2 regions of the Shewanella sp. 10N.286.48.B5 genome follow, and region 2 is predicted to be linked to the other one. Evidence: riboswitches for the same ligand, from Rfam matches in the RefSeq annotation. Region 2 holds a riboswitch; the other holds the start of a gene.
What was found. A riboswitch is a leader RNA that binds a small molecule or an ion and turns the genes downstream of it on or off. The one in region 2 is predicted to bind lysine.

Region 1 (4,438 bases), 2.6 Mb from region 2:
TTCATTGGGGATAATTAACGATAAGGGGATCGAGAAAAACGCGGCTGCGGCTGCATCATACTCAGGGCAATAAAGGTGCTTTGCAGATTTAGGCCCGGTATGTAAATCAAGCACGATATCAGCGCCATGGGCCATATGTTGTAATGTCACCGCTAAGCGATGCCCGGTACTAATACCCCAAAGGTTGGCTAAACGTTGCTGGCAATTATTGACTAAGGTTTGCCTAAAAGCACTAAACAAGTCCTTGTCGGCAAAGTGTTGATGCTCAGTGAACCAGCTCGCAATATCAAGTGACTGATCATAATACTCTCGGTTCCAATTCACCCCAGTGATAGGATCAAATCGCCCTAAGGTAAACTCGCCACTTTTTTGATTAATGCCTAAAGGGTTGGCTAATGGCACGCAGTGAATATCGCCTAATACAGTGTAGTCTTGCAGTAAAGTCATCAGCTGATGTATCACCGCATTACCCTGCACTTCAGCCCCATGAACATTGGCCTGAATATAAACACTGGGCGCGGCGTCATCTGAGCCTTTAAAGCTAAACAGTGGCGCCGTTAACGCTTGGCCTGTGGCAAGCTCTCCCACTTCAACCCGAGACATGGTGGCTGAATAATCGTTAGCCTGTTCTGTAATTGAATTCACTGATGTCATACCTGCCACGTTAGCAATTATTCAAATAAGTTTTGGTGCAGAGAGTTAACCACATCTGCGGCTTCAGATTCAGCGACGAGAACACATAAGTTATGTGGGCTAGCCCCTTGGCAAATCATGCGCACATTATGCTGTTCAAGTACCCCAAAAACTCGGCTGCAAATACCTGCTGTTGACGCTATTTGATTACCAATAATCGCCACTAAAGCTAATTTATCTTCCACTCTTACACGGCAATTTTGTGATAGTTCTTGCAGTAATGACTCGCTTAATAACCCCTGCCCGCTGGAGTCAGAACCGGTTTTATCAAGCGTTAGTGACACATTAACTTCTGAGGTGGTAATCAAATCAACTGAAATTTTATGCTTAGCAAGCGTGGCAAAGGTGTGCGCTAAAAAGCCCTGAGCATGGAGCATTTGTAAGCTATGCAGGTTTAATAAAGTTTGATCGCGTCTTAGAGCCACAGCTCGATAAACCGGGGCATCTTCTACTTGATGACGGATCCAAGTTCCACCTTGTTCAGGTGCTTTACTGGAACCAACAAACACCTGAATTTGTTGACGCACGGCCGGTAAAATCGTCGCAGGGTGTAATACTTTAGCGCCAAAGGTAGCCATCTCAGCCGCTTCATTAAAGCTAATTTCAGCGATAGGTCTCGCATTAGGCGCTAAACGTGGGTCAGTGGTATAAATTCCGGCCACATCAGTCCAAATCTCTACCGCATCTGCTTTTAAGGCTTCAGCTAATAACGCAGCTGAATAATCACTGCCGCCACGGCCTAAGGTGGTGGTGTTGCCTGCTTCATCAGCGCCAATAAAACCTTGAGTCACGATCACTTGCTGAGCCAATAACGGCTGTAAATGCTCCGCGCCTAGGAGCGCAATTTGCTCAATTTGCGGCTCTGCTTTACCAAAATGGCTATCGGTTCTTAATACTTGGCGCACATCAAATGAACTTGATGGCGTGCCTTTTTGGCGAATAACCGCAGAGAACAATAATGATGAACATTGCTCACCCATGGATAACAGCTCATCAATGATGGCTTTGCTTCTATCGAGCACTAACTTATCACTAAGCACTGCCATTCTGCTTAATAGCTTATCAATCGTAGCAGCTACATCTTGTGGACGCGCCAGCTTATCAACAATGTCATATTGAATTTTAGCAATTTGAGTGACTAAACTTAAGCGGCGTTGGTCGTTCACATTGGCTTGAGTTAACTCAACCAGTAAATTAGTGACACCGCTAGAAGCACTAACAACAACGACGCGGGTATTGGCATTGGCTAAAATAATGTCCGCACAGCGGTTCATGGCGTCAAAATCAGCAACTGAGGTGCCACCGAACTTAGCAACAACTAAACTCATGCTGATACCTCCACGACATTCGCAGACGAACTTTTACTAGACAAAGTTTTAGTAGACAAAGTTTTAGCAGACAAACTTTGACTAAACATACTTTCAGTAGACATGGACTGAGTAGACATAAACTGAGTACACAGTATTGGAACAACTTGAAATTTAATACGTAAAAACATGATTACACTCCGAACTTACTTCGTTCGAAGAGCCTGGTGCAGTGATAACGCACCCTTAAAGAAGGGAAACAGCAATCTTTCACCAGAAGCTCTCCACCAAAAAATAGGTGACAATCGCTAGGATTCAACCTAAACGACCGATACCGAATGCCAACCAAACATACCAGTACCTCGGCGCTAATCTCCCTCATAAGCTGTCATAGGAATTGGTTTTCCTCGAACTTACTACCTAGCTAACGCTCCTCTTCTGTTTCTTCCCACAGGAAGAGCATGAAAATACCAATAAATAACAACTCAAGTCAATTGGGATATGCCATAAAGTCGTCAAATAACACAATACGTAAATAGAGACACTGAGCTCAAAATAGTATCATGTAAGCTGTTATTTATAATTTGAAACAAAAAAGTGATATAAAACAATAGTGATTAAAAAATAAAAAGTAATAACCTCAATGTAAACTCGAGGTTATTGAGTTAAAACCTTCAACTAAACTGCACAATTAAGCTTCAATATTAACAATCAAGTTTCAACAGTATATAAATAACCATTGCCCTAATAAAAATATAAAAATAACAATAAAAAAAGGCACTTAACTAAGTACCTATAGAAGGAGTTACTGATATTAAACATCCTCGATAACTGATACAAATGTCACTTAATCGCCGATCATGTTATTCATCGTGCAAATCAGGTAATTCATTAACTAAAACCGTTCGTGGGCCAAACTCGCCAATTAACACTTCCTTGTCAGGTGCTTCACCACAGGCAAGTAATGACAACACCCCATTATCAACATAGTAAATAGCGAGCTGTTTAAACTCTCGGCCTAACGCTAACGCTTGGTCTTTTTCTATAAAGACTGCCCAACTTTTTTCCATATGAGATAAGTCTGGCGCCGCGCCAATTAAGCAACGATAGGGGCTATTAAATTGCTGAATTTTCCGTTGAAGTCGCCTATCTAACAAACGGTTTTGACACGGATTCAATTGGCTGCCTAAGGGATTATGGGCGGTGACAATGGCGAAGGGGACAGCGTAAGAAAGGCGCTGAGTAAGTAGAAATTGGGTCCCTTGATACTTAAACCAAAGGTTATCTATTGAATTATTCATCATTTATTTTTCTCAATTTAGACCAATTCAGTGTAGCAAACCAAGACTTGGACCAACACCCTGTGTGATGTAAGTCACAAGAACAATAATTATATTTAACCTAAAAATCATAAGCTTACCCAAAAAAGCATTTTTGTAACAAATCTTCCCCGTAAATTTGTTAACATTTCATTTGTTAACAAATGCCTAAAACGAGTACAATATCTCACACTAGCTAGATTTTGCTACATAACGCTAAGTTGTGACACAAGCGACTACATTTACTGAAATTAAATCTTGGTAAAGTGTTCAAGCTTTTAAAATGTGTTCTACATTTTAAAAGACTGAATATAAATGTAGGACAAAATTAGGTTGCGAAGGAACTTTAATCAGCAATTTAATCTCTTAGTTTATATGAATCATCGGTTTTACAGATATTTTGACAGGTTGTGAGCTTACTCAAGCTCAGCATACGATCTGAATATTGATTTTTTATGATCAAAATTTACGTCACGTATAACTCTTTTATAGAAGTGCGATAAATATTAGTGCCTTAAACTGGTTTATATAATGTAGTTAGTCATGAAGCGTGTTTTGTTCAGGGCAGACATAGATAAACACCTATCGTGAATTTATAAATTATCGGCGTTTTCTTAGCTATATAACGCCACAGCCCTAGTGCAACATGACTAGAATCGAATTGTTTTTAATTTAGGTAAATGACATGCAAAACCCACACATTCTTATTGTTGAAGATGAAGCTGTAACCCGTAATACTCTACGTAGTATTTTTGAAGCCGAAGGGTATGTAGTAACTGAAGCAAACGATGGCGCAGAAATGCATAAAGCCATGCAGGATAATAAGATTAATCTTGTTGTTATGGATATCAACCTTCCTGGTAAAAACGGTTTATTATTAGCCCGTGAACTTCGTGAAATTAATAACATTGGCCTTATTTTCCTTACTGGCCGTGATAACGAAGTTGATAAGATCCTTGGTTTAGAAATTGGCGCTGATGACTACATCACTAAGCCATTTAACCCACGTGAATTAACTATCCGTGCTCGTAACCTATTAACTCGTGTAAACAGCGCTGGCGCTGAAACCGAAGAAAAAGGTTCAGTTGAGTTTTACCGTTTCAACGGTTGGAGCTTAGA
Region 2 (4,438 bases):
ATTGCTTAATTATTTAGCATTGGAGTGTCAATTTAATTGACCATTAAACATGTCAATAAAGCACAATATTTAATAGTAGCAAAATAAGTTTACTTGAATAGTCATTAATAATAGAAACTAAATCTGAATGGATCAAATAAAATCATCAATAAGTAGATAAAAATTAATTAATCTACCCTTTTAGGTACCTTATTTAATATAAATTGTGCAGATGTCAGTTCTTTTAAACGCACATTGAGCCAAAAAAAATATAAACAAGTGTTTGACTTAGGTTGACGTTAACGTTAACAGGCCGTAAAGTTGAGCCATATTACATTGGTTAAAACCAATGTGCCGTCCACATACATTGAAGGTGTAAAAGGAAATCCCATGAAAGTATTGGTGCCTGTAAAGCGCGTAGTCGATGCAAATGTGAAGGTCAGAGTAAACGCTGACAACACAAATGTTGATACTGCTAATTTGAAAATGGCGTTAAACCCATTCTGTGAAATTGCAGTTGAAGAAGCTGTAAGATTGAAAGAAGCAGGAAGTGTTACGGAAATTGTTGTGGTCACTATTGGAGCTAAAAATGCTCAAGAACAATTACGTACCTCGATGGCGCTTGGTGCCGACCGTGCTATTCATGTCCTGACTGATGACGAGTTAGTGCCGTTATCGATTGCTAAAATTTTAAAAGCGGTTCAAGAAAAAGAACAAGCAGAATTAGTGATATTTGGTAAGCAATCTATTGATGGCGACAATAACCAAACCGGTCAAATGCTAGCTGCATTAACGAATATGCCTCAAGCAACGTTTGCATCAGAGCTAACATTAACGGCAGACAGTGCAGAAGTAACCCGTGAGATTGACGGCGGCTTACAAACAATAAAAATGCCATTACCAGCGGTGGTTACGGTTGATTTACGTTTAAATGAACCTCGTTACGCATCATTACCTAATATTATGAAAGCTAAGCGTAAGCCATTAGAGACACTTTCAATTGATGATTTAGGCGTAAGCTTAAAAGCACATCAAACCATTATAAAAGTCACCCCTCCAGCTGAGCGTAAAGCTGGCATCATGGTGAATTCAGTGGCTGAATTAGTTGAAAAGTTAAAAAATGAAGCGAAGGTGATCTAATTATGACTATTTTAGTATTAGCTGAACATGATAACGCAAGCTTAAAATTAGATACCGCTAAAGCAGTAAGCGCAGCGGTTGCCATTGGTGGTGATGTGCATGTGTTAGTTGCTGGTAGTGATTGCGCTGCAGCAGTTACCGCAGCGCAAGCATTAACAGGCGTAAGCAAGGTATTAGTTGCTGATAATGCTGTGTATCAAGCGCAACTAGCAGAAAACCTTTCACAGTTAGTGGTTAACCTTGCAGGTGATTACGAACATATTATTTCTGCGGCTAGCAGTGTCGGTAAAGATACCCTGCCACGAGTCGCGGCGTTATTAGATGTGGCGCAAATTTCTGAAGTGATTGAAGTTGTAAGCACAGATACCTTCGTGCGTCCTGTTTATGCCGGTTCGGCATTAGCGACAGTGCAAAGTTTAGATGCGGTTAAAGTGCTAACAGTACGAACCAGTGCTTTTGATGCCGCAACCAATGACGGCAGTGCAGAAGCGGTTATGGTTGATTTTGTTGCCACAGCAGCGGCAGAATTTGTTTCGCAAACATTAACTGAATCAGAGCGTCCTGAGCTTGGCAGTGCTGGGGTGATTGTTTCCGGCGGCCGCGGTATGGGCAGTGGTGAGAACTTTGCTATTTTAGAAGCGCTTGCTGATAAATTAACTGCTGCTGTTGGTGCTTCGCGCGCAGCTGTTGATGCTGGCTTTGTACCGAATGATTTACAAGTAGGTCAAACTGGTAAAATTGTCGCACCTGATCTGTATATTGCTGTAGGTATCTCAGGGGCTATTCAGCATCTTGCTGGTATGAAAGACTCTAAAGTCATTGTGGCAATCAACAAAGATCCTGAAGCGCCGATTTTCCAGGTTGCAGATTATGGTCTGGAAGCTGATTTGTTTGAAGCGATCCCTGAGCTAACTAATTTGCTATAGTCCTTAATTAGAGCCCTTAATTAGAGCCCTAAATAAGAGTCCTAAATAATGCTCTTTATAATAGGATTATGGCTTACGCTAGTTTTTTAGTGAGTTAATATCCACTAATAAAAAACGGCACTAAAAGGCTTTTACCGAGAGGTAAAAGCCTTTTTTAATGTTCCGTAGATAGTTGCTGCCAATTTATACTAATGCGTTGTTATTTGCGGTGCGGTTCTATCAGTGAGCAAAAATTACCACTGCGTTAAATATGAACCCTTGCTAATAAAAGGTTACACTAGTGCTGCGTCAATGTGCGCGGTTTTAGTTGTGATGTTATATATCACAAGATAATCAAGTTTTATCTGGCAATGATGCTACTGCTTATGTTTGTATGATGGGGTGTTGATATACAGAGCCTTTCTGTTGTTAACATAAGTAGAGGTGCATTAAGTATCAGTACGGGTGAGTTGGGTGATGCCAATAACTTATTCGGAAAGGATTTAGTGCCGAAGTAAATGGATTCTATCAAAACCATTTATTGGGGCAGTTACCGAAAGGGACTGCACTGTCATGGTAATTTCTATCCGAAAGGGTAGAAGAATATATATCGACAACGATATTGATATTACTGTGGAGTGCTACTGAAAAGATTTTCGTTTACGTATTCAACGTAAACTTGCCTTATCAGTTATTCTCCATTCGTACTCAACGAAGAAATTATAAGAAATGATGATAACAAGTTACGCCGATTCGGCTCTCTCGCTTTTGCCACCAGTAGTGGCTATTTTGCTCGCAGTATTAACTCGCCGAGTCTTACTTTCATTGGGCTTAGGTATTATCACCGGGGTGTTTTTACTCGGTGATTTTTCAGTTAGCGCTGCAGCCTCAAATTTACTGATTACCGTCACGGGTCTAGTTTGGGATGATGGCGCGCTCAATTCATGGAACCTACAAATTTTAGGTTTCTTGGTGATTTTGGGCATGATCACGGCATTAATCACGGTAAGTGGTTCAGCTCGCGCCTTTGCTGATTGGGCTCATCAACGTATTCGCAATAAACGTGATGCCAAGTTGATGACTATCTTCCTTGGTGTTGTAGTGTTTATTGATGACTACTTTAACAGTATTGTGGTGGGATCTATTGCACGTCCAATCACCGACCGTTACCACATTTCACGGGCTAAATTAGCCTACTTATTGGATTCAACAGCGGCACCAATTTGTGTTATCTCGCCTGTTTCAAGCTGGGGAGCGTACATTATCGCCCTGATCGGCGGGATTTTAACGGCTCATGGCTTTGCTGATACAGGGCATTTAAGTGTGTTCCTGCAAATGATCCCAATGAACTTTTATGCCATTTTTGCATTATTATTATTGGTGTGTGTGGCGTTATTTGGTTTAGATATTGGCCCAATGCGTAAGCATGAACAAAATGCCCAAAAGGGTGAGTTGTTCGACGAATCTAAAGGCTTACCACCAGGAGCCACAGCCGATTTACCAGAAGCGGAAACCGGTAAAATCATTGGCTTATTCTTACCTATATTAGTGTTAGTTGCGGCAACCTTCTATTTCATGGTGGCGTCAGGCGCTGATGCATTATCAGCTAATGATTTACCTTTTAGCATTTTAGGAGCATTTGAAAATACTGAAGTGAGCTCGTCACTATTTTTCGGTTCACTGGTGGGGTTAGCGGTCACCTTAGTATTAACTGTGAAGCAAAAAATTGCTCTGCCTATGGTGTTCACTGGCATCAAACTTGGCGCTAAATCAATGCTACCTGCCATTTATATTTTGTTATTTGCTTGGACGATTTCAACGGTTATTGGCAACCTTGAAACCGGTAAATACATGGCCAGTTTAGCCACAGGCAATATTCCATTTGCGATGCTACCTGCAGTATTATTTTTATTAGCAGGCCTAACCGCATTTGCAACCGGCACCAGCTGGGGTACCTTCGGTATCATGTTGCCAATTGCAGCTGATATGGCGATGGGCAGTGATAGCACTATGATGTTACCTATGCTTGCAGCCGTGTTATCTGGTGCAGTATTTGGCGATCATTGTTCACCGATTTCAGATACCACTATCTTGTCGTCAACGGGGGCGAGTTGTCACCATATCGATCACGTAATGACGCAATTACCTTATGCGTTAATCGTGGCGGTCATTAGTATTATTGGCTACGGTGTATTAGGTTTTACCGCGTCAGTGGCCATGGGCTTGGTCACCTGTAGTGTGCTATTTGTATTAAGCGTTATTGGACTGAAGTTGATCACTAAATAGCGTAAGCTAACTCGGTTTGATTTAAGCTTATCGCGAACTTTAGATATAGCTAACTTGTATGAAAATGCCGCTCAGATGAGCGGCATTTTTTATGTTTTAAAATCAAGGCTGCATAATAAAGTGGTATA

Region 1: linked by a shared signal. The riboswitch ahead of lysC (lysine-sensitive aspartokinase 3) and the one ahead of BCU57_RS02420 (Na+/H+ antiporter NhaC family protein) in region 2 are both predicted to bind lysine.

The regions. Positions count from the first base shown of each region.
Region 1 is NZ_MCVG02000001.1:3,162,775-3,167,212, forward strand. It holds gene BCU57_RS13520 (succinylglutamate desuccinylase/aspartoacylase family protein) at 1-654, opposite strand, end outside; gene lysC (lysine-sensitive aspartokinase 3) at 672-2,021, opposite strand; lysine riboswitch at 2,270-2,446, opposite strand; gene BCU57_RS13530 (DUF3293 domain-containing protein) at 2,864-3,301, opposite strand; gene arcA (two-component system response regulator ArcA) at 4,005-4,438, shown strand, end outside.
Region 2 is NZ_MCVG02000001.1:558,137-562,574, forward strand. It holds gene BCU57_RS02410 (electron transfer flavoprotein subunit beta/FixA family protein) at 370-1,119, shown strand; gene BCU57_RS02415 (electron transfer flavoprotein subunit alpha/FixB family protein) at 1,122-2,045, shown strand; lysine riboswitch at 2,456-2,676, shown strand; gene BCU57_RS02420 (Na+/H+ antiporter NhaC family protein) at 2,754-4,310, shown strand.